2 regions of the Phyllobacterium sp. NPDC097923 genome follow, and region 1 is predicted to be linked to the other one. Evidence: predicted binding sites of a transcription regulator. Region 1 holds the regulator's gene; the other holds the start of a gene.
What was found. The regulator LexA, encoded in region 1, represses DNA repair genes until DNA is damaged. The targets are predictions, from matches to a motif close to TGTTCNNNNTGTGTTCNG.

Region 1 (12,392 bases):
CAGCGGCAGGAATACCTTTGTGATGATGACCCAGGGAGTGGCCCCATCGACGATGGCCGCCTCCTCGATTTCGACAGGCAGATCGCGCATGAAGGTGGTCAGCACCCACACGGTGAACGGCAGTGTGAAGATCGTGTAGGAAAAGACGAGGCTCCACAGCGTGTTGTAGAGGCCGAGAAAGCGCACGACCTCGAACAGGCCCGCCAGCACCGCGATCTGCGGGAACATCGAGACGGACAGGATGGTCAGCAGCAGCAGCGAGCGGCCGCGAAACCGCACACGGGCCAGTGCAAAGGATGCGGTGACGGCGATCAGCAGTGCCAGCAGAACCACCAGTGTCGACACGACAAGCGAATTCAGCAGATTGCGGGTGAAACTGCCGGCATTGATGACCGAGACGTAGTTTTCCAGCGAGAACGACGACGGAAAATACTCGACGGTGAACAGGTTGCTGCCGGTTTTGAAGCTGGTGATGATGGCGTAGTAGAACGGAAAGACCGCCAGCACGACAATCAGGGTGACGAGCGCGTAAAACGCCGTGTTCTTGGTGAGATTCCAGATCATCAGCGGTCTCCTCCATCGAGGCGCACGCGGCCAAGCCAGATCGCCAGCACGGTCATCAGGGCGATCACCAGAAACAGCAGTGTCGACTGTGCCGAGCCATAGGCAAATTTGTCGAATTCGATGAGATTTTCCCGCGCCAGTACCGACATGGTCTTGGTCTGCGAGCTGTTGGGCGTCAGCACATAGATCAGGTCGAAAATGCGCATGGCATCAAGCAGGCGGAAAATGATGGCGACCATCAGTGCCGGCTTGATCAGCGGCAGCGTGATGCGGAAGAACTGGCGGATCGGATGCACGCCGTCGATATGCGCGGCTTCATAAATGTCCTTCGGCACCATCTGCAGGCCTGCCAGAATGAGCAGCGCCATGAAGGGCGTGGTCTTCCAGACATCGACGATCAGCACCGCCGTCATGGCCGTATCGGCACTCGCCGTCCAGGCAATGGGATGGCTGATGAAACCAAGGCGCATGAACAGATCGTTGAGAATGCCGAACTGGTCGTTCAGCATCCAGCCCCACAGGCGGGCCGACACGATGGTCGGGATCGCCCAGGGAATGAGGATGGCAGCGCGGACAATGCCCCTGCCCTTGAACTCGGCATTCAGAACAAGCGCGACGATCATGCCGAAAAAGGCTTCCAGCGCCACGGAGATGATGCTGAAGCGCACCGTGTTCCACACGGCGTTCCACCAGGTCGGATCGACCAGAAGTCCTGAAAAGATCGTGCGGCCGCTTTTCAGCTGGATCCACGACAGATAGTTCTTGAATCCCACCCATTTGGCCGCGCTCATATTGGTCAGCGAGGCATCGGTGAACGAGAAATAGATTGTCCGAAGCAAGGGCCAGCCGGCAACGATGGCCAGCGCGATGATCATCGGAATGAGAAACAGCTGCGCCGAGCGGGCGCGCTGCCGCAAAAGCTCTGAACGTGCGGTGGAAGGCGTCATGCTCGTATTCCTGCCCGTGTGGTTCCGGATGAAGCGAAAGCGTCAGGCAAACGGTGCGAACGGGGTTCGGGAGGTTGTGAACGCCATCCGCACCGTGCCCTTTTGCTGGCAGGGGTCTACCAGCTGTTTCCCTTGAGTTCGGTCAGCTTTGCTTCCAGAAGCTCAAGGTTTTCGGCAGCGGTGCCATTGCCCGATAATGTATCGTGGACCGCACTCCAGAACATGTTGGACACTTCATTGTATTTCACCTTCGTCGGCGCCGAGGGGCGCGGAACGGAATTTTCAAACACCGGCTTCCAGTTTGGAATGAGCGGCTGCGCGGCGGCGATGTCCTTGTCGTCATAGAGCACCTTGATGGTCGGCATGCTGGCCTGGGAAATCGCCCGCGCCTTCTGCTGTGCGGGCGAGCCGAGGAACAGCGCCAGCTTGATCGCCTCTTCGGGCGCCTTCGAATATTTTGAAACCGCCAGGTTCCAGCCGCCAAGCGTTGCAGCGGAGTTCTGGCCATCCTTGCCGCTCGGCAGGGGCGCCACGTCGAACTTGCCCTTGATGGCGCTGCCATCGGCCCCGGCCAGCGCATAGGCATAGGGCCAGTTGCGCATGAAAACGGAATTGCCGGTCTGCCAGACGCCGCGTGCTTCTTCCTCGGTATAGGCGAGCACGCCCTTGGGCGAGATGGTATCGACCCAGCCCTTGGCGCGGTCGATGGCCGCTGCGGCTTCCGGATTGTTGATCGAAATCGTGCCGTCCGCCTCGACAATCTGCCCGCCGCCCGAGGATTTTACCCATTCGAGCGCGTTGCAGGTCAGGCCCTCATAGGCATTGGCCTGGAAGACAAAGCCATAAATGCTCTTGTTGCCAGCCGCCCGCTCGCCGTCCTGGATTTCCTTGGCGGTTGCCGCCATCTCGTCCCAGGTTTTTGGCACCGGCTTCTTGTACTTTTCCAGCAGGTCCTTGCGGTAGTAGAGCGCCGGGGCGTCGGTGAACATCGGCAAGGCGACCAGCTTGCCGCCGACGGTCTGGCTTTCGATGATCGACGGTATGTGCTGATCGATAACGTCCTTGGCGGCTTCCTTCAGGTCGAGGAACTGGTCGGCCAGTTGCGGCGCCCAGATCACGTCGGTACGGTAGACGTCGATGTCGGTATTGCCGGCGGCGAGCCACAGCCGGTACTGGCCGAAATTGTCGGAACTGTTGGCTGGCATGGCAACGATGGACACCTTGTGGCCGGTTTCCTTCTCGAACTGGTCAAGCTGCTTGCGCAGGAACTCGCGTCCATTGCCGGTGTCGCCGGATACAATCGCCAGATTGGCGGCAAAAGCCCCTGAAGCCAGCAAGGTCGTGGTCAAAAGGGTCGCAATGAATGATTTGGCTTTCATGATTTCCTCCCAAAAATCTGACAGAATCGGCTGCCGTACATCGCAACGATGCTTGGCCCCTCTTCAAAAACTCCTCCTGAAGCGCTTTGGAAATCATTTGAAACATCAAAATTCAAAGCGCTTTGAATGAAAAATGACAAAGGCTCTTTCACCTGTCAAGCCGCAAATTGGCGGCACAAGCCAGACATCAAGGTAAACCGCATGGAGAAATGAATTATTATATATATGTTACAGTGCATTATACGGTATTGCTGAGAACGTGAATTCCGGGCTGCCGCCCTGTTGAAACAGCACTGCGCCGCTCGCGGATCACAATATCGCGAGCAATTTACCAAAGCGCTTTGAATTTAGCCTCTGGTTATGTTTATTATTTGGAGTCATATCTGCATTGCCTGAACAGACCGTACTGGATTGCTTGCCATGAAACTCAAGGAACTGGCTGAACAACTGGGCCTCTCGCAAACGACCGTCAGTCGCGCCCTGAACGGCTATCCTGAAGTCAACAAGGCGACGCGCGAACGCGTCAGCCAGGCGGCTCTCAAATTCGGTTACAGCGCCAATGCCAATGCCCGGCGCCTTGCCATCGGCCGCATCGGCGCCATCGGCATCCTGATGCCGCGCGACCGCAGCGAACGTTTCGGTCCGCACACCAGCGAGTTCTTTTCCGGTCTGGCCGAGCAGCTGTCGCAGCACGAAATGGACCTGCTGATGAGCCCGAGCATCAACAATGACGAGCTTGCGGCCTACCGGCGGCTGATTTCCAGCAAGCGCGTGGACGGCATCATCGTCACCGGCCCCACCCTGATGGACGAGCGGGTTGCCATGCTGACGGAAGCGAAATTTCCCTTTGTGCTGCACGGGCGAACCAATATCGCCGCCCCGCATGCCTGGCTCGATATCGACAATGCCGGCGCCTTCCGGCAGGCGGCATCGCACCTGATCGATCTCGGCCACCGGCATATCGCGATGATCGACGGGCTGAAGGGCCACACCTTTTCCGAACACCGCGAAATGGGTTATCGCGAAGCATTGCTGGAGCGCGGCATTGCCGTCGATCCGCGCTTCATCGTGCATGAGCGTTTTTCCGACGAAACCGGTTTTCATGAGGCGCAGCGGCTTTTGTCCTATACGCCGCATCCGACCGCCATTCTCGCCGGCTCGATGATGACGGCGCTCGGCATTTTCCGCGCCATCCGTTCAAAAGGCTACGAACTCGGCAAGGAAGTTTCGGTGATCGCCCATGACGACGTGTTCCCCTATCTCAATGCCAGCAACATGGTCCCCGCCATGACCACCACCCGGTCGTCGATCCGCTCCGCCGGGTCGCGTATCGCCGAACTGCTGGTGCGCGTCCTTGACGGCGAGCCGGTCGAGAACATCCACGAGATATGGCCGGTCGAACTCATCCTGCGCCAATCGAGCGGTCCGCCCGTCGCCCCGCGCCGGTGAGTGCCTAGCCCAATTCGAAGGTTGTGATGCCAAAAATCCGGTCGAGCGGCAATTCGGGCGCCGGTCCGCGATACATGCGTGCGGTTTCGAACACCGGCGCCAGACCGTACCGGTCGCACAGGCGCCGCGCGGCCCCATTGGTCCCGGGAATATCCAGAAAGACCTGTGCATCCCCGGCCTTTGCTGCGAGCGATTGAAACAGCCGGTCGGCGATCTCTTCGGTTTCGGCAAACAAGGGACCGATTTTGCAACCCTCGCGGCATGCGCGCACGACGCCATACCCCGCGATTTTTCCGTCGGCAATGCAGGCCAGGCCGTGGCGCGAGCCGGACGGGCCGAGCCAGGCACGGATAAACGATTCCCGTGGTTCGGGATTGAATTGACGGTCATAGGCGGCGACGGCGCCGATCCATTGCGCATCGATGGCGACGATATCGTCGCTGACGGGTGCCCTGCAGCCGGGGGCGCCGCCATAGCGGTAATTCGCATGGGCATAGACAAACCCCGACTTCCGATAGTTTTCCTGCTGGGCAACGACACCATCAAGGCCGATGGTCTGTCCGGCAAATCCGCTCAGCACATCCTGCCAGAGCGACCAGCCGAAACCCAGCCCGCGCGATTGCGGACGCACCATGTAGAAGCCGAGAAAGCCGTAGTCTCTCGCATAGCGGACCAGCGAGACCGCTGCCGTCAGTTCATCATTGACCTCAAGCACGTGATAGCCTTTGGGGTCCGCGGCCCAGAATGCGTCCGCATCGTCCAAACCGGGGTTCCAGCCCTCGGCAGCTGCCCAGTCGATGATGGTGTCAAGGTCCTGGCGCTCGGCGATTCGGATGAAAGCTGTCATGATATTGTGATATCCAGTTGGAAACCGACGGAACAGTACCCTGAACGGGTGCATTTCTGCCCCCACATGCTTCGTAACCAAGCTTCCAGCATTGCCGCAACGGAATATTAAGCACTTGTAGAACAATGCTGGAACAGATAGTGTTTGTTCTGGTTTTGTTTTTCCGATTCCCTGCTAAAGGATCGCCGATGCTCACGCGTAAACAACATGAACTTCTTCTCTTCATTCATGAGCGTCTGAAGGAGACGGGCATTCCGCCATCCTTCGACGAAATGAAGGATGCGCTGGATCTGGCCTCCAAATCCGGCATTCACCGGCTGATCACTGCGCTGGAAGAGCGCGGCTTCATTCGCCGGCTTGCGAACAGGGCACGCGCGCTGGAAGTCCTGCGCCTGCCGGACTCCATCGCACCCGGCCTCAACAGCCAGAGAAAGTTCGAGCCGAGCGTCATCGAGGGCAGTCTCGGACGCAATGTTGCACCGCCCAAGCCGCAGCCGCGCGCCTCCAACGATATGGACATGCCTGCCAATGTCAGCATTCCGGTCATGGGCCGGATTGCCGCTGGTGTGCCGATTTCCGCGATCCAGAACCAGACCCACATGCTGAGCCTTCCGCCAGATATGATCGGCAGCGGCGAACATTATGCGCTTGAGGTCAAGGGCGACTCGATGATCGAAGCGGGTATTTTTGATGGCGATACCGTCGTCATCAAGCGCGGCGACACCGCAAGCCCAGGCGAAATCATCGTGGCGCTGGTCGATGATGAGGAAGCCACCCTCAAGCGGTTCCGCCGCAAGGGTGCCTCGATTGCCCTGGAAGCCGCCAACCCTGCCTATGAAACGCGGATTTTCGGACCGGACCGCGTGCGGGTGCAGGGCAAGCTCGTCGGCCTGATCCGCCGTTACTGACCGGCCGCCGCGTCCCGTTCGACATTGTTCGGGACGCCTTCGATCGCGTGGGCCTTGCGTGAATGCTCCGGCCGGTTGCGCGCCGCATTGGAATGAGTGCGGTACTTGTTCCAGGGTCGGTCCGGCGGACCGATCGCCCAGGTCAGGCGGGCCGACTGCACCCTTTGCTCCAGCGCTTCTCCGGCTTTCGATAGATCCGTCACGTCACCCTGCCCTTGCCCGCCGGAACCGAACCGGATTTCCGCAGCACCGTTCAAGGCGAGATCGCGGCGCGTGATCACCATTGGGCCCGGAACAGGGCAATCGGTGTCCACACCGGCAAAGCCCAGCACGACGATATTCCCCTCGCTGCATGCGGGGTTCCTTTGCGCGGGATCATCCGTATAGGCGATGATGAGACCGCCCGGTTCGCGCGCCAGGCAGAGCTTTCCGGCGCATTCGAAGGCACCCTCCGCTGCCTCTTTGCCGATCCGCGCCGGTTTGACGATCTGTTCCAGCCCAAAACCCTGCCGCCAGTTGTTTAACGTGAAGGCGCCGCCCTGCGGGCGATTGATCATCAATGCCGTGCCATTGCGCACACCGGCCAGCCGGCCATCCTCCGACAGGACGATATCCGGCGGCGCTGTGCGTGCCATGATCAGGATGGCCGCAGCAAACAGCGGCAGACCGCACAGACGCAACCACGACGTCGTGAGAAGCAGGATCACAAGTGCCACGCTCATCAGGATAAGGCTCGGCTGCGGCATCGGACCGAGATTGCCCGAGGGCGAGAGTGCGGCAACGTGATGGGCGATGAACACCACCAGCTCGATGCCGCGTTCCATGACGGCGAACGGCAGGAAATCCAGATCGAACGGCATCAGCAACAGCGCCAGTACGGCGAAGGGCATGACCAGAACCGAGACCACGGGCAAGGCAAAGGCGTTGCCGATCAGCCCGAGCGGCGCCGTATTGTTGAAATGATAGGCGGCAAAGATCGCACTGGCCGAACCGGCGACCAGGGATGTCAGCGCGACATCACTGATATGATCGCCGATCTTGCCGGGCAGCCGCAACAACAGGCTGTTGCCGGAGGCACGCCGCGCGGTCCGGCCGGCCCTGCGCGGCGACCACCAGCCGTAGAATGCGATCAGTGCGGCTGTGGCCGAGTACGACATCTGGAAGCTTGGTCCCATCACCTCGTGCGGCGCGATGGCAATGGTTACCAAGGCGGCCAGGGCAACATTCCGCAGCGACAGCGCCGCCCGGTCCACGGTCATGGCGACAAGCATGACTGCCAGCATGACAAAGCTGCGCTGGGCCGCCACGTCGATCCCCGAGAGCAGCAGATAGAATGCCGACGCCAGCAGCGCTGCGCATGCCGAAAATTTCTTGATGGGATGGCGCGCGGCAAAGTCCGGAAAGAAGGCCATGCACGCACGCAGCGAGCCGATGACGATCCCGGCCACGAGCGCCATGTGCAATCCCGAAATGGAGAGGATATGCGACAGGCCGCTCAGCCGCATGGCGTTGTTGGTGGCCTCGCTGATGCCATCGCGCTGGCCGGTGATCAGCGATGCGGCGATGGCACCGGCTTCTCCCGGCATATGACCGAGGATACGATCAGTGAGTGCCTGGCGCATCGCAGCGACGGCAAACAGCGTTCTGGTTGTCAAATCAGCCGGTTCAGGCAGAGAGGCTGCTTCCGGCCTGCCGAGAAAGAAGCCGCTGCCGCCGATGCCCCTGTAGTAATTGTGGAAGGCAAAGTCGTAATTGCCGGATCGCACGGGACCGGATGGCGGGCGCAGATGCGCCAGACCGCGCAGCCCGCTGCCTATGGCAGCTTCAGGTGGCAAGGCTCGGGCCGATACAACCAGCCTTGCCGGGGCATAGCGCAGCAGCGGGCGCTCCGTGGTTATCACGTCCACCGTCACGCGCCAGCCGCCCCGTTCGGCGCGGTTGATCGCGACGATGCGGCCGGTCAGCCGTGTGGTGACGGCGGAGCCGAGCATTGGCGTATCCAGACGCAGCGTTTCCAGCTTGGCGCAGAGCATGCCCATGACAACCAGCACGGCGGCGGAAAGACCCATCCCCGTCAGATGCCGCTCGCGTGCCAGGAGTTTGAACCCGGCAAGCGCGGTCAATCCGAAGAGGATGGCGCTCAGCCGCGGTTCCGATGGCAGACTGAAATAGACGATGGCGCCGCTGCCGGCAAAAACCGGAACGAACAGGAAAAGACTGCCGCGATCATAATCCCGCCCGCATGCCCGGGAAACGGCCGGGAGCAAATCCTGCCCCAACCCCATGCGCCGGCGCAGCGCTGCGGACAGACTCACGCCTCGCCGGGTGACACCAACATTTTGGGATATTCGGGGCGCAAGACCCGGCTCATCGTCCGCCGGACGATCAAAAAACTGCCGTTCACTCGTTTGTGTACTGGTGCCTGGCCCCTGCATTTGCCTCCAATTCTGCCAATGCCCTTGCACGACAGCGCTCCTATGCTACATCAACGCCAGATCAAATCGATTGGATGTTAGGCTAATGGCCGAGACGTCTGTTGGAGTCCTTATGTCGTCACCTGTTGTTACCCGTTTTGCACCCTCCCCGACCGGATACCTCCATATTGGCGGCGCCCGCACGGCCCTGTTCAACTGGCTTTATGCCAAGCATACGGGCGGCAAGATGCTGCTGCGCATCGAAGACACGGACCGGGAACGCTCCTCGGAAGCGGCTGTCACGGCCATTCTCGATGGCCTGAAGTGGCTGGGCCTCGATTGGGATGGCGATGCGGTGTCGCAATACGAGCGCGCGCCCCGCCACTGGGAAGTCGCCGAAGAGCTGGTCGCCAAGGGCAAGGCCTATTATTGCTATGCTTCGCCGGCAGAGCTTGAGGAAATGCGCGAAAAAGCCCGCGCCGAGGGCCGCCCGCCGCGCTATGACGGCCGCTGGCGCGATCGCGATCCGAAGGAAGCCCCTGCAGGCGTCAAGCCGGTTATCCGCATCAAGGCGCCGCAGGACGGCGAAACCCTGGTGCGCGACCTCGTACAGGGCGATGTGCGCTTTCCCAACAAGGATCTCGATGATTTCATTATCCTGCGCTCCGACGGCAATCCGACCTACATGCACGCGGTTGTCGTCGATGACCATGACATGGGCGTCACCCACATCATCCGTGGTGACGATCACCTGACCAATGCGGCGCGCCAGGCGATCATCTATGATGCGATGGGCTGGGATATCCCTGTGATGGGTCATATTCCGCTGATTCACGGTGCGGATGGGGCAAAGCTGTCGAAGCGTCACGGTGCGCTCGGCGTGGAAGCCTATCGCGCCATGGGCTATCTGCCCGCCGCCCTGCGCAACTATCTCGTCCGCCTTGGCTGGAGCCATGGCGATGACGAGATCATGTCCGATGCGCAGATGATCGAGTGGTTCGAGATTTCCGACATCAATCGCGGCGCATCGCGTTTCGATTTCCAGAAGCTCGAAGCGATCAACGGTCACTACATGCGGTTCTCCGCCGATGCCGACCTGGTCAAGGCGATGATCGACATCCTGCCGGAAATCGAAGGCGGCGCGGACATTCTGTCGCGGCTCAATGACCGGACCCGTCAGCAATTGCTGGCGGCAATGCCCGGCCTGAAGGAACGCGCCAAGACGCTGGTCGAACTGGCGGACAGTGCGAAATACCTGTTTACGCAGCGCCCGTTGGCATTGGATGAAAAGGCAGCCGGCCTGTTGAACGAAGAGGGCCTGGGTGTGCTTTCCGGCGTTCTTCCGGCGCTGTCGGCCGTCAATGACTGGACCGCCGAAGCATTGGATGCGGCCGTGCGGGTTCATGCGGAAAATACCGGCCTGAAACTGGGTAAAATTGCCCAGCCCTTGCGGGCGGCATTGACAGGAAGAGCAACATCTCCGGGGGTTTTCGACGTGCTGGCGGTGCTTGGCCGCGAGGAGTCGCTGGGGCGTATCGAAGACCGGATAAAAGGTTAATCCGCAGCCTCGACGGTGCATTTTTGCATTGCAACATTGTGCCGTTCGGCTACGGTGACGTGCCTGAGAAAATCAGGATAAAGACCTTGCAAAGAGGTCAAGGCTTTGGGCCAGTGTGCTGAACGCAGAGGTCAGAAAATAACCTGCCTGCAAGGAACATCCTGTTTCAAAGGCATACTGGAATATGAAGTAACTCGTGTGCTTTCACTTCCGAAGTTCGACGAGAGTCTACTGCTCAAGCAGCGAACTTCGGAATGGTACACGGGATGTCAGCGGGAGCTGAAGCAAGAAAGGAACGGCAATGTCTGAGAATAGCGTCAACATCGATCTGAATGGTCACGAGTTTGCGTTACCGATTAAAAAAGGCACCATCGGACCTGATGTCGTGGACATTGGAACACTCTACAAGAACACGGGTGCATTCACCTACGATCCGGGTTTTACATCCACAGCCTCCTGCGAGTCGCAGATCACCTATATCGACGGTGACGAAGGCATTTTGCTGCATCGCGGCTATCCAATCGAACAACTCGCCGAAAAGGGCGACTTCCTCGAAACCTGCTATCTCCTGCTTTACGGCGAACTGCCGACAAAGAGCCAGAAGCATGATTTCGACTATCGTGTAACGCACCACACCATGGTGCACGAACAGATGTCGCGCTTCTTCAGCGGCTTCCGCCGTGACGCCCATCCCATGGCTGTCATGGTCGGCTGCGTTGGCGCCCTGTCGGCCTTTTATCACGACTCGACCGATATTTCCGATCCACATCAGCGCATGGTTGCATCCATCCGCATGATCGCCAAGATCCCGACCCTGGCTGCGATGGCTTACAAGTATCACATCGGCCAGCCCTTCGTTTACCCGAAGAACAATCTCGATTTCGCCACCAACTTCCTGCACATGTGCTTTGCCGTGCCGTGCGAAGACTACGTCCCCAATCCGGTTCTTGCCCGCGCAATGGACCGGATTTTCATTTTGCACGCTGATCACGAGCAGAATGCCTCGACGTCGACGGTGCGGCTTGCCGGTTCGTCCGGTGCCAATCCGTTCGCCTGTATCGCTGCCGGCATTGCCTGCCTCTGGGGCCCGGCCCATGGCGGCGCCAATGAGGCCGCCCTCAACATGCTCGGCGAAATCGGTACGGTTGACCGCATTCCGGAATTCATCAACCGCGCCAAGGACAAGAATGATCCGTTCCGCCTGATGGGCTTTGGCCACCGCGTCTACAAGAACTACGATCCGCGCGCCAAGATCATGCAGCAGACCACCAAGGAAGTTCTCGCCGAACTCGGCATCAAGGACGATCCGCTGCTCGACGTCGCCATGGAGCTGGAGCGTATTGCCCTGACCGATGAATATTTCATCGAGAAGAAGCTCTATCCGAATGTCGACTTCTATTCCGGCATCACCTTAAAGGCGCTCGGCTTCCCCACCACCATGTTCACCGTGCTGTTCGCCGTTGCCCGTACGGTTGGCTGGATTGCCCAGTGGAAGGAAATGATCGAAGACCCGCACCAGAAGATCGGCCGCCCGCGCCAGCTTTACACCGGTGCAACACAGCGCGACTACGTTCCGGTCGGCAATCGCAAATAAGATCATCCAGAATACGAAAAAAGGCGCCATTCGGCGCCTTTTTCATACCCAAAAGCCTGTTCCTCAGGCCCTCTGATGCACGTAGTCGAGAACTTTCCCGGCGGCAATCTCGCCGGATGGCCGTTCGGTCCGCATCAATGCCGCGATCTCGTCGAAACCCTCAAGCTGCAACGCCCTGGCATGGCCGGGTTTCAGCAGTTGTTCGATTTCGCGCGCCAGTGGTCCGGGACGAACGAACTGGTTGAAATATTCCTGCACAACCCGTTTGTCGGCGATGATATTGGGCAAGGCGGCGCTCCAGACCTTGATGCGCGGCGCAATGAACATGCGCGCCAGCCAGTCAGGCCGGTATGACAACACCGTCGGGATGCGCGCCAGTGCGAGTTCCAGCGACACGGTCCCGGACGCAGCCAGAGCCGCATCGGCTTCGGCGAAGGCTTTCAGGCGTTCCGCTTCACCCACCACAATGTTTGGCTGGATTTTCCAGCCGGCCGTGAGCTGGCGCACCAGTGGTTCGACTTTGGGAAGCGTCGGCAATGTCAGCCTGAAGCGGTTGCCGCGTTCCGCCAGCAGTTCAATTGCCTCACCGAAAGGTTTGGAAAGGCTTGATATTTCTGCTCTGCGTGACCCCGGCAGGACAACAAGATTGTGTTCGGTTCTGTCAGCGAAACTGCTTTCCCGCGCCCGGTTCCGCTCTGCCGCCGCCAGCAGCGGCGCATGGGTCACCAGCCT
Region 2 (12,392 bases), on a different contig from region 1:
CTGCTGCTCGCCTTTCTGTCGGGCTGCCAGGTGCTCAACGTCACCAAGGAAGATGCGCTCGGCCCGTCATCAAGCCCTGTCATCGTCGACAATGTCTCGAAGAATGACCGGCTGGCCAAACTGAGCGCCGAACAGCATCCCCGCATCCTGGCCACCTATGGCGGCGAGTACAAGGACGCGAGGCTCGAACGCATGGTTGCCAAGGTCGTCGGCAATCTGACCACCGTATCGGACAATCCGACCCATACCTATCGCATCACCATCCTCAATTCGCCCAACATCAATGCCTTCGCACTGCCGGGCGGCTATCTCTATGTGACCCGCGGCCTGCTTGCGCTGGCCAATGACAGCGCGGAGCTTGCCGCCGTCATTGCCCATGAAATGGGCCATGTCATCGCCAATCACGGCATCGAACGCCAGCAGCGCGAAGCGGAAGCCGTCATCGCCGGCCGCGTTGTGTCGGAAGTGCTGCAGGACGACCAGGCGGGCCGCGAGGCGCTCATTCGCGGCAAGCTGCGCATGGCGCAGTTCTCGCGCAATCAGGAATTGCAGGCGGATGCCATCGGCATCAAGATGATCGGCGAAGCCGGGTATGATCCGTTTGCGGCTGCGCGCTTCCTGCAGTCAATGGCCGCCTATGCGGACTTCCGCAACGTCTCCGGCGCCACCGATGCCAGCCTCGACTTCCTGGCGAGCCATCCTTCCGCGCCGCAGCGCATCGAGCTGGCGCGCGGCCATGCCCGCAAGATCGGTGCACCCGGTGTCGGCACGACGGACCGCGATTCCTTCCTGCAAGGGATCGATGGGCTGCTCTATGGCGACACGCCGGAAGAAGGCTATGTCCGCGGCCGCACCTTCGTGCACCCGCTGCTCGGTGTCAGCTTCACCGTGCCGGATGGTTTTGTCATCGACAATTCCGCAGCCGCCGTCATGGCAACCGGACCCGGCGAAGTCGCGATCCGCTTTGACGGAACCCAGGTTTCCGGCAAGACATCGATGGTCGACTACATGCGCAGCGGCTGGGTTACCGGCCTGGACAATGCCAGCGTCAAGGCGACGACATTCAACGGCATGCCCGCCGCCACGGCAAAAGCCAAGGCGGACCGCTGGGAATTCGATATTTTCGTCGTGAATTCGGGCGACCGCATCTATCGCTTCCTGACGGCAGCGCCCACGGGCAGCACGGCACTGATGCCGGCAGCGCAAACGGTGACGCAGAGCTTCCATTTGCTGACGGCGCAGGAAAAGGCCAACATCAAGCCGCTGCGGATCCGCGTCGTGACGGTCAAGGCGGGCGATACGCTCGCCAGTCTCTCCAGCCAGATCATGGGCACGGACCGCAAGCTGGATCTCTTCCGGCTGATCAACGCCCTGCCGCCCGGCGGCACGGTTTCCGTCGGCGACAAGGTGAAGATCATCAGCGAATAACAAAAAGCCCGGTAAAACCGGGCTTTTTGTTGAAAGGGATGAACCCGCTGTTACGCGGCTTCTTCCTGTTCGTCTTCAACGGAAATGTCCGCATCAGCTTCGGTTTCTTCAGTCTTCGCGCCGCGCTTGGGACCTTTGGCGAGATTGACTTCGATCAGACGGACGGCTTCGGTTTCCGACATCTTATTGACGGCGGAAATTTCACGGGCCATGCGGTCGAGTGCTGCTTCATAGAGCTGGCGTTCGGAATAGGACTGTTCCGGCTGATTGTCGGCACGGAAAAGATCGCGGACAACTTCCGAAATGGAAATCAGATCGCCCGAGTTGATCTTGGCATCATATTCCTGCGCCCGGCGGGACCACATGGTGCGCTTGATACGGGCCCGTCCCTGAACTACCTTCAGCGCACGGTCGACGTAATCTGTTTCTGAGAGTTTGCGCATACCAATGGCGGTTGCCTTTGCAACCGGTACCTTCAAGCGCATCTTGTCCTTCTGAAAGTCAATCACGAAAAGTTCGAGCTTGTGGCCCGCAACTTCCTGTTCTTCGATATTGACGATCTGGCCTACGCCGTGAGCCGGATATACAATAAACTCACCCGTCTTGAATCCGATACGCTGGGCGGTCTTTTTCTGCGGAACTGCTGTCATGCGCTTCATTACTCCCTGCTGCGCCCGGCAAAACGCACCGGTTAAACCAATCACTGGAAACCGGAACCCGGTTTGTCGGCCGCCAATATTTTCACGCAAAGCAATCCGGACCAAACAGCAGGACGGGTCACAATCAAAGAACCTCAACCTGAACTGTTAAGTCCGGAAAAAATCTAGCCGATTGGTGATTTATGCTTTAGCGCCACGAAATTGACGTCCAATGATCAACATATCGCAGCACCATAACACGAAAAGTGATCAGAATCAACTTTTTGCTGCACAAGCGCAAACTAAACGCATTGCAAGACTTGATTTTCAGGGCAAATCAGTCTTGCGGGCAACTGCGGCACCCCGAATAAGTTTAGTCGCCTTCGCCCGGTTCCGGGGAGAAGTATTTCTCGAGTTTACCGGTGACGCCGTCCATTTCCTTGGCATCGCTGGGCGCATCTTTCTTCGCCGAAATATTCGGCCATTTTTCCGCATATTCCGAATTCAGCTGCAACCAGCTGTCGAGGCCCGGCTCGGTGTCCGGCTTGATGGCCTCCGCAGGGCATTCCGGTTCACACACGCCGCAATCGATGCACTCATCCGGGTGGATGACGAGCATGTTCTCACCTTCGTAAAAACAATCGACCGGACAGACCTCAACGCAATCCATATATTTGCAGCGGATGCAATTGTCGGTCACAACATATGTCATTTACTGGCTCCTGAAGACACCATAGTCAGCGTGTCAGCGGTTGAGGTAACGATTTGGCACCGGCCTGACAAGAGGGGAAAACGGACTGCGGCACCAGAACGCGGCCCGAAAAATCTCGACGTGCAAAAGGATTGTCTTCATCACATCAGGACCGAGCTATTGTCCAAGTCCGCAGCGTGCCATTCATCGCATCGCGATGACCTGCCGACAAGCAACCATTGTCCTCTAATATAGGTGTTGCGGAAATAATATTTTAGTCCCGCCGACGAATTTGGAGATAATTTCGATGTTTCGGCGTTTTGCCCGGCAAACCACAACGCGGATGCGTCAATCATCCGAGCCGTTGTCCCGGCCCTTCATCAGCCGGTCGACGTCCCGCCGTTCGCGCTTGGTGGGACGGCCGCTGCCCGCATCGCGTCTGGGCAGCATGTCGAAGCGGCTCATGGCATCCTTCGGCGGTGGCGGCGGCGAAATGTCCTCATACAGTGTCCGCGCTTCCTCGGCGGGTCCGCGCCGGGTGCCGCCGGACAGAACTTTGTAAATGAGAATGCGCCGGTCCAGCGTGATCGTCAGCACATCACCGGGTTTGACCCCGTGTGATGGCTGGTCGATCTTGTCCTTATTGACCCGGACGTTGCCGCCCGATGCCAGCTTTGCAGCGAGGGAACGGGATTTGACCACTCGCGCGAAAAACAGCCACTTGTCGATGCGCTGCCTGTCGGTTCCCGTCATTTAGGGTCAAACCCTCACTTCTTCATCTGCTCCTTCAACGCCAGCAACTTGGCGAAGGGGGAGTCCATGTCGATCTTGACCGGGCGTTCTTCCCGCTCCGGACGCTTGCCGTGGTTCTGCGGCTTGCCGGAGGGCTTGCCGCCTTCCTGCCGGGAGCGGTCGCCTCCGCCGGGCTTGCCGCCCTTGCCGCGGAAATCCTTGCGCTCACCGCGCTCGCCCTGCGGACCGGCATTGCGGTTCGGACGGCTTTGACGCTCCTCGCCCTGGCTGTTGCCATTGCGGGCCTGCGGTTCACGCTGATTCTCGCGTCCGCCCTGTGGACGGCGGTTGTTGTTGCGGCCTTCGAAGCGGGGAGCCTGGCGCCAGAGCAGCACCGGCTTGGGTGCTTCTTCCGCCGCTGGAGCAGTTGCGGTTTCAGCAGCAGCCGCAGGCGCTTCTTCGGCAACCGCAACGGCTGCCACAGCCTCGACAACCGGTTTGACGATCGGATCACCAACCGGTTCGGCCGCCGGCACCGATTTGGTACCTTCCGGCGCAGCGGCAGCCGTTTCCTGCAGGGCAGGTGCCTGAGCAACCGCATCGAGTTCGGCAACCTTGGCCGACACAACGGCTGCATCGGTTGCTTCCGAGCGGTAGCCGAGATTCTTCAGGATTTCTTCCATATCGTCGGCTGTTGCGCCGAGAATGGACATCATGGCCGGGGTGACGACGAAACGCGTGCCGTCATAGGCACCGTCGGGCCGTGTTCCGCTTCCCGGCTTCCATGCCAGTGCCGGACGGATGAGATCGGCCAGACGCTCGAGAATATCGATGCGCACGGCACGGCGTCCGAGCAGCCGGTAGCCCGCGAGGCGATAGAAGGCCGGATCGAAGGCCGGATCGGTAACAACCGACGTGCGGCCTGCGGAAAGAACCTGCACCACATCGCCATAGCCGGGACGATCCTTGGCATCTTCCTTGAGCGCCCATAGCAGCGTCAGCAGACCTGCAGGCGCTGGTTTGAGCAATGCAGGCAGGAAGACATGGTAGGCGCCGAAGCGCACGCCCAGACGACGCAGGGCCGCGCGCGAATCCTGATCGAGGCCGCGGACATCTTCAGCCACATCGCGGCGCTGCAGCACGCCAAAGTTTTCGACGAGCTGGAACGCCAGTCCCCGCGTGATCCCGACCAGCGCATCCGCGTTGGCAAGATCAACCAGCGGCTTGAGCACCGTATCCACATGATGGGCGAGGAAGCGGTCAACCCGCGCAGCGACCTTGTCGCGTGCCGGTCCCGTCAGCTGCTCGTCGGCCAGCAACACCGCTCGGGGCTTCAATGGCTGCTCACCCGAGACGACCGAGGCGACCGGAGCGCCAATCCAGCGCAGCGTCCCGTCCGATCCCAGGGCAAAGTCGCCGTTCGCGGAAGCGGCAAAGCGCTCGGCGCGATTGTCGAACTCTGTCGCCAAGGCTTTTTGTGCAGCGGCCTTCACGGCTTTTGCATCGGTTCCATCGATCTGGCTGTCCGTGGTGAAACGGAATCCATCCAAACGTCCAACATGGTGCCCTTCGACAACAACGTCCCCGGCAGGGCTAATTTCGGCTTCTAGCATTGTATTCTCTCTCAGGCGCCTCATAAGCACGCTTGTCCTGCGGTCTACGAAGCGTTTCGTCAACCGTTCATGCAGTGCATCTGATAATCTGTCCTCAATTTCACGCGTCTTTTCTTGCCAATGTGCCTGATCTGCCAGCCATCCCGGCCGATGCGACACAAAAGTCCAAGTTCTGATCTGGGCAATCCGCCGTGACAAAGCATCGATATCGCCGTCGGTCGTATCAGCCCGGTGCACCTGTTCGCCCATGTATGTTTCGTTAACATGACCATGTTCGACGAGATCTGTATAGATCGATGCAATAATATCCGCATGCTGCGCCGGCGCAATTTTGCGGTAGTCCGGCAACGCACAGGCATCCCACAGGAGGGCCACCCGTTCCGGCGTGTTGGCCAGCGGCGCGATATCCGGGTCTTTCGACAGATATTCAAGCGCCTGCTGATCCACCGCAGGCAGCGCGCGGGTCAATCCCTCTACCGGTGCGGGCGTGTCGATCGACCGTCTCAACGCATCAAGGCTGGAGAAATCAAACCGGGCGGTGCGCCATTGCAAAATCTTGACGGAATCGAAGGCATGAGATTCCACGCGCTGCACCAGTTCTTCTGAAAAACCGGAGACCTGACCTGTCACGCCAAACGTGCCATCGCGCAGGTGCCGCCCGGCGCGCCCGGCGATCTGGCCGATTTCGCCCGGCGACAGATCGCGGAATTGATAGCCGTCAAACTTGCGATCCTGCGCAAAAGCCACGTGATCGACATCGAGGTTGAGCCCCATGCCGATGGCATCGGTGGCGACCAGATAATCCACATCGCCCGACTGGTAGAGATCCACCTGAGCATTGCGGGTGCGCGGGCTCAAGGCCCCCATGACCACGGCGGCACCGCCATTCTGGCGGCGGATCAGTTCGGCGATGGAATAGACCTCGTCCGCAGCAAAGGCCACGATGGCGGTGCGCGGCGGCAGGCGCGTGATCTTCTTCGAGCCGGCATAGGTCAGATTGGACAGGCGCGGACGCGTGACGACGGAGATGCCGCGCAGCAGCTTTTCCAGTATGCCGCGCATGGTGGCCGCACCGAGCAGCAAGGTTTCCTGACGGCCCCGCAGATGCAGGATGCGGTCAGTAAAGATGTGGCCACGCTCCAGATCGTTGGCAAGCTGGACCTCGTCGATGGCAACGAAATCCATATCCGTCTGGCGCGGCATCGCCTCGACGGTACACACCGCATAGCGCGCGCCGGGCGGCATGATCTTTTCCTCACCGGTGATCAGCGCGACATTGGCAAGCCCTACCCGTTCGGCAACACGGTTGTAGACTTCACGCGCCAGCAGGCGCAGCGGCAGGCCAATCATGCCCGTCTGGTGCGCCAGCATCCGCTCAATAGCGAGGTGAGTCTTCCCCGTGTTCGTCGGCCCCAGAACGGCGGTGACGTCACGACCGCTCAGGATCAAGGGAAGTTCGGGAGTAGGCATAAGGTTCATCAAAAATATCCAACACCGGCACGACGGCCTCACCAGAACCAGCAAGGCATGCCGGGCATGCACTATCCGATAGCATTATCGGCATCAGACAGAAAGTATGCGGCGACCTCAAGATAAACAATTGCGAACCGATTCACGGAGTGTTCCATTAAGAAACAGAACGCGAGCAGAACGAATCAGCGACGAATCAGCTATAGGATCAGATTCCTGCTTTGTTCACGGCCACATCTAGCTTTCCCGGGTTCGAGTCGCACAAGATGCTGAATCAGCGGGAACAGGATTTCAACGAATCGGTCCACCGCCGTTAACCTTTGGCTTTTCCGCGCAAAAGCGGGCAGTCCGCCGTCAACGATTTTTTTCTCTGTTAAGAAAATCGCAATATTTCCTTATAGTTAGTTAAGGAATCCAAGGCTCGGGGGCGCCGTTTCATTAACACTCCGATCAAAGGAAGAACGAATCAGCGACGAATCAGCGCTTTGTCCACTTTCCTGTTTTGTTCACGGCTACATCTTGTGCTGAAGGCGCGGGAGTCGCACCAATCCCCGAACGCATGGGCAGGAAATAGGACAAGATTCAGGAAACGCCGTTAACCTTTGGCCGCGAATATCGGGAAGCGCCGCCGCACAAAACGAAAACGCCGCCGGCTGTTTCCAGCCCGCGGCGTCTTTTGATTTGCTTCGGATCAGCTGAAATACTGCCCGCCATTGGCTGTCAGCGTCGAGCCGGTGATGAAGCCGGCATCGTCAGAAGCGAGGAACACCACGCAGCGCGCGATTTCTTCCGGTTCGCCCAGACGTCCGACCGGGATTTGCGGAATGATGCGCTCGTTGAGCACCTTCTCGTCGATGGCCCGCACCATTTCCGTGCCGATATAACCGGGACAGATGGCATTGACCGTAATGCCGGCGCGCGCGCCCTCCTGCGCCAGCGCCTTGGTAAAGCCGATATCCCCGGCCTTGGCCGCGGAATAATTGGCTTGCCCGGCCTGGCCCTTTTGTCCGTTGATCGAGGAAATATTGATCACGCGGCCGAATTTGCGGTCACGCATCCCCGTCCATACCGGATGGGTCATGTTGAACAGGCCGGTCAGATTGGTGTTGATCACTTCGCCCCATTGGCCTGGGGTCATCTTGTGAAACATGGCGTCACGGGTGATGCCCGCATTGTTGACCAGCACGGCGACGGGACCATGATCGGCCTCGATCCTGGCAATACCGGCAGCGCACTCTTCATAGTTGGAAACATCCCACTTGTAGGTGGCAATACCGGTCTTTTCCGTGAATTTCTTCGCCGCGTCGTCATTGCCCGCGTAATTTGCCGCGACCTTGTACCCTGCCGCTTTCAGGGCCACGGATATGGCTGCGCCGATACCACGTGTTCCGCCCGTAACGATTGCCGTTTTGGTCATATTTCCCCTCCCTAATTCATGTTGGATCAAAGTTAGTGTTGTTGAAAAAGAGACGTGGCAGCAGCCTGGAAATTTAGTGCTGCCGGAACACGGGTTCGACAAACGCCGAACCCGTGCTCATTCTTGCAGATCAGTCCTTGACGCGCTCAACGCACAGGGCAATGCCCATGCCGCCGCCAATGCACAGCGTGGCAAGGCCCTTTGTGCCGTTGCGGCGCTTCAATTCATAAAGCAGCGTGTTGAGCACCCGGGCACCGGATGCGCCGATGGGATGACCGATGGCGATGGCACCGCCATTGACATTGACGATGTCGGGATTGAGCCCGAGATCCTTGTTGACGGAAAGCGCCTGCGCCGCGAAGGCTTCGTTGGCTTCGACCAGATCAAGGTCCTCCACCTTCCATCCGGCCCGCTCCAGCGCCTTGCGTGACGCGGGGATTGGACCCGTGCCCATGATGGCAGGGTCGACACCGGCCGTTGCCCAGGAAACGATGCGGGCCAGCGGCTTGACGTTGCGGCGCTTGGCCTCGTCCTCGCTCATGAGCACCACGGCAGCCGCACCATCATTGAGGCCGGAGGCATTGCCTGCGGTAACGGTGCCTTCCTTGTCGAAAGCAGGCTTCAGCTTGGCTAGGGAGTCGAGTGTCGCGCCGTGACGGATATACTCGTCATCCGCAACGATCACGTCGCCCTTGCGGGTCTTGACCGTGAACGGCACGATTTCATCCTTGAACTTGCCCGCCTTCTGCGCGGCTTCCGCCTTGTTCTGGGAGCCAAGGGCGAACTTGTCCTGGTCTTCGCGGGTGAACTGCCACTTGCGGGCGATGTTCTCGGCCGTATTGCCCATGTGGTAGCCATGGAAAGCGTCGGTCAGGCCATCCTTGATCATCGTATCGATCATCTTGAAATCGCCCATCTTCACGCCGCCGCGCAGATGCGCGCAATGCGGCGCCATCGACATGGATTCCTGTCCGCCCGCCACGATGATATCGGCATCACCGGTTGCGATCTGCTGCATGCCGAGGGCCACGGCGCGCAGACCGGAGCCGCAAAGCTGGTTGAGCCCCCAGGCTGTCGCCTCCTGCGGAATGCCTGCCTCCATGGCGGCCTGGCGGGCCGGGTTCTGCCCTTCGCCGGCGCTGAGCACCTGGCCCATGATCACTTCATCGACATCGGCACCATCGACACCGGCGCGGCTCAGCACTTCCTTGATCACCGCAGCGCCGAGTTCGTGGGCCGGGACGTTGGCAAAAGCACCGTTGAACGACCCCACGGGGGTTCGCGCTGCACTGGCGATAACGATGGATTGGGTCATAGACGTCTCCTTATCATTGAGATGCTGAATTCATTCAGCTTGGCTTCCCGAACAGAATTCCCTCCCTGCGGCAGTTTGACAAGGGGCATTCGCCGCGAAGCCAAATTTATCGCCTGCAAGGCAGAGAAAGGCGAGAATGATCTGCGCGATGGATGCGGCGCACAAATCACTTTGATTTGTGCCGCTTTCCCCCTATCCTCGTGGATATATCAGTAAGCGGGCACGCAAATTCAGACCATTTGAGTCTGATGACATGAGTTGGGGAGTTCTCTGATGGCAGCAAAAACCGGCGACGTCGTCATTAAAAAATATGCCAACCGGCGCCTCTACAATACCGGCACAAGCACCTATGTGACGCTGGAAGATCTCGCCGAGATGGTGAAGCGCAATGAGGATTTCACCGTTCAGGACGCCAAGACCGGAGAAGACATCACCCATTCCGTCCTGACCCAGATCATCTTCGAGCTGGAAAACAAGGATGGGCAGAACATGCTGCCGATTCCGTTCCTGCGCCAGCTCATCGCCTATTACGGCGACCAGATGCAGGTGGTGCTGCCAACATTCCTCGAACAGTCCATGAGTGCCTTTGCCAAGGAACAGGAGCGCATGCGCGAGCAGCTTTCGGCCGCCTTCGGCAAATCGCCGATCGACATGATGAACATCAGTGCGCCGGTCAAGCTCGTCGAGGAGCAGGTTCGCCGCAACACCGAAATGCTGCAGCACGCCATGCGCATGTTCACGCCATTCCCGCTGAACAAGACGGCCGGAGCGGCCGAGGCCGACGAAACACCCGCCGCCGAAACCGCCAAGAAGGATACCGGGCTGGACGAACTGAAAGAGCAGATCGCCGCCATGCAGCGCAAGCTGGACTCCCTCGACAAATAATCCAGGCCACATCCGTTTTTGACTGAATATCCGGCTCGCGCGGCGGATCGGCTTTTGCATTCCATGACCATACGAACCCAAGAGGACACCATGGCCCAACTCTCACTTTCCAAAGCCAACACCATCATCAAGGCAGCGCTTGCCAAGGGCACCGAGGCCGGCATGCGTCCGCTCTCGGTGGCCGTGCTCGATGCCGGCGGCCACCTCAAGGCCTTCCAGAAACAGGACGGCGCTTCCCTGCTGCGCTTCGAGATCGCCTTCGGCAAGGCGTTCGGCGGCCTGACCATCGGCACCGGCTCGCGCACCGTTGAAAAATTCGCCAAGGAACGCCCGCACTTCGTCGAAGGGCTGGTGGCGGCGTCGGGCGGGCGCGTCATCCCGGTGGCAGGCGGCGTTCTCATCAAGAATGCCAAGGGGGAGCTTCTCGGCGCGGTCGGCATCACCGGCGACACTTCCGACAATGACGAGATTGCAGCGATCGCCGGTATTCAGGCGGCCGGTTTCATCGCCGACGGCGGCCAGAGCTGATCATCGGCCCAGCAACATCAAACCCCGGCAGATGGCCTCCTCTGCCGGGGGTTTTGCATGATGTCAGCGGAAGTTGACGTCGCGCCCGGCAGAGCGCAGCGAAACGGTGAATCCCGCCAGAATATCGAAAAAAGCCATCGCCATCAGAATGAAGAACAGCGAATGCGAGGCGCTGGGAACCAGCAGGAATTCCACCAGAAATGCCACGAACACGAAGGTCGAAAGGAGATGGTCAACCACCGAGGCATTGCTCGTGCGCGTTGACTTCATGATCTCGAAGAACAGCAACGCCAGCGACAGCACGATCATCAGGTCGCCCAGTGTCATCCGCCATACGCCGCCCGACAGCATCTGCATGGAATAGAGCTGCGTTGCCCACGGATCGGCGCCGCCGATACCCGTCAATCCGGCAACCACCAGATTGAACACGACAAGCGGCACGATCATCAATGGAATATTGGAAATCACGGCATCTGTCTCCCATCAGCATGTCATAAACAAAAAAAGACCGGCACAAGGCCGGTCCTCTTTATCACGAAATCCAGGAAGGGATCAGCCTTCTTTCGGCGTCAGAACCTGACGGCCGCGATACATGCCGGTCTTCAGATCGACATGGTGCGGACGGCGCAGTTCGCCTGAATTCTTGTCTTCGACGTAAGTCGGGGCCTTCAACGCGTCGGCGGAACGGCGCATGCCGCGCTTCGACGGAGAAGTTTTTCTTTTAGGTACAGCCATTGTTCCTGCTCCAGTAATCAGTCAAAATCCGGCGCTGGCCCGATCGAGCCTGTCACAATGGACAAAATTCCGGAAAGTTCGGCTGGGGCTATACACGGCTTGAGAGCTTTTGACCAGCATGAGTCGCATATTTTTTGTCGCAAATGCCGATATGCCGGGATTTGCGCCGATAGAGGGTCTATTTGACACAACCAATATACGCACCGGCGCCCCGCGCACGCCGTTCATTGAGCCTTGCCAGCGTTTGCAACCCCTGCCCCGGCCGCGCCGGATTGCGCGCGATCGGGTTGGGCAGGGTCACCGCGAGAAAGGCTGCCTGCCGCGGTGTCAGCCTTGCCGCACTCACCTTGAAATGATGCTGCGCCGCCGCCTCGATGCCGTAGATGCCCGGGCCCCACTCGGCAATATTCAGGTAGATTTCCATCACCCGCCGTTTGGTCAGGATCAGATCGGTCATCATCGCCAGCGGCATTTCCAGGCCCTTGCGGATGAAAGACCGGCTGTTCCACAGGAACAGGTTCTTGGCGGTCTGCATCGTGATCGTCGACGCACCGCGCGTCTGCTCGCCATCCATCGCATCGGACACAACCAGGTTCATCGCATCCCAGTCGACGCCGGAATGAAAGCAGAACCGCGCATCCTCTGACATCATGACGGAATGCACCAGCACCGGGGAAATCTCGTCCAGTGACACCCAGCGCCGGTCATAACCGGAAAAAGTCACGAGGTCCTTCACCATCAAGGTGGAAACGGGATGCACGAACGGCAGCCGGTACAGGCTGAGCAGGATGATGGGGATCATCATCAGGAGGATGCCCGTCAGAATCAGGTAGCGCACGATGCGCCCCAAAGGCGAGCCGCCCGGACTGACCAGATAGCCTCCGCCTCTTTTGTTTCTGACCAGAACCCGTGTCACACCCGCCGCCTGCGTTGAAAGCCC

Region 2: a site for LexA is predicted at 6,738-6,755, ahead of ACIQWS_RS14635 (helicase-related protein). Genes of this name have one in related genera too.

What each region holds. Positions count from the first base shown of each region.
Region 1 is NZ_JBIWBL010000001.1:1,489,657-1,502,048, reverse strand. It holds gene ACIQWS_RS07560 (carbohydrate ABC transporter permease) at 1-564, opposite strand, end outside; gene ACIQWS_RS07555 (sugar ABC transporter permease) at 564-1,511, opposite strand; gene ACIQWS_RS07550 (ABC transporter substrate-binding protein) at 1,628-2,890, opposite strand; gene ACIQWS_RS07545 (substrate-binding domain-containing protein) at 3,311-4,339, shown strand; gene ACIQWS_RS07540 (GNAT family N-acetyltransferase) at 4,344-5,186, opposite strand; gene lexA (transcriptional repressor LexA) at 5,375-6,094, shown strand; gene ACIQWS_RS07530 (ComEC/Rec2 family competence protein) at 6,088-8,409, opposite strand; gene gltX (glutamate--tRNA ligase) at 8,642-10,066, shown strand; gene gltA (citrate synthase) at 10,368-11,660, shown strand; gene lpxB (lipid-A-disaccharide synthase) at 11,724-12,392, opposite strand, start outside.
Region 2 is NZ_JBIWBL010000002.1:459,743-472,134, reverse strand. It holds gene ACIQWS_RS14655 (M48 family metalloprotease) at 1-1,428, shown strand; gene ACIQWS_RS14650 (CarD family transcriptional regulator) at 1,479-2,087, opposite strand; gene fdxA (ferredoxin FdxA) at 2,440-2,778, opposite strand; gene ACIQWS_RS14640 (RNA-binding S4 domain-containing protein) at 3,106-3,510, opposite strand; gene ACIQWS_RS14635 (helicase-related protein) at 3,525-6,581, opposite strand; gene phbB (acetoacetyl-CoA reductase) at 7,264-7,989, opposite strand; gene ACIQWS_RS14625 (acetyl-CoA C-acetyltransferase) at 8,120-9,304, opposite strand; gene phaR (polyhydroxyalkanoate synthesis repressor PhaR) at 9,578-10,189, shown strand; gene ACIQWS_RS14615 (heme-binding protein) at 10,280-10,717, shown strand; gene ACIQWS_RS14610 (hypothetical protein) at 10,781-11,185, opposite strand; gene rpmF (50S ribosomal protein L32) at 11,270-11,452, opposite strand; gene mtgA (monofunctional biosynthetic peptidoglycan transglycosylase) at 11,631-12,368, opposite strand.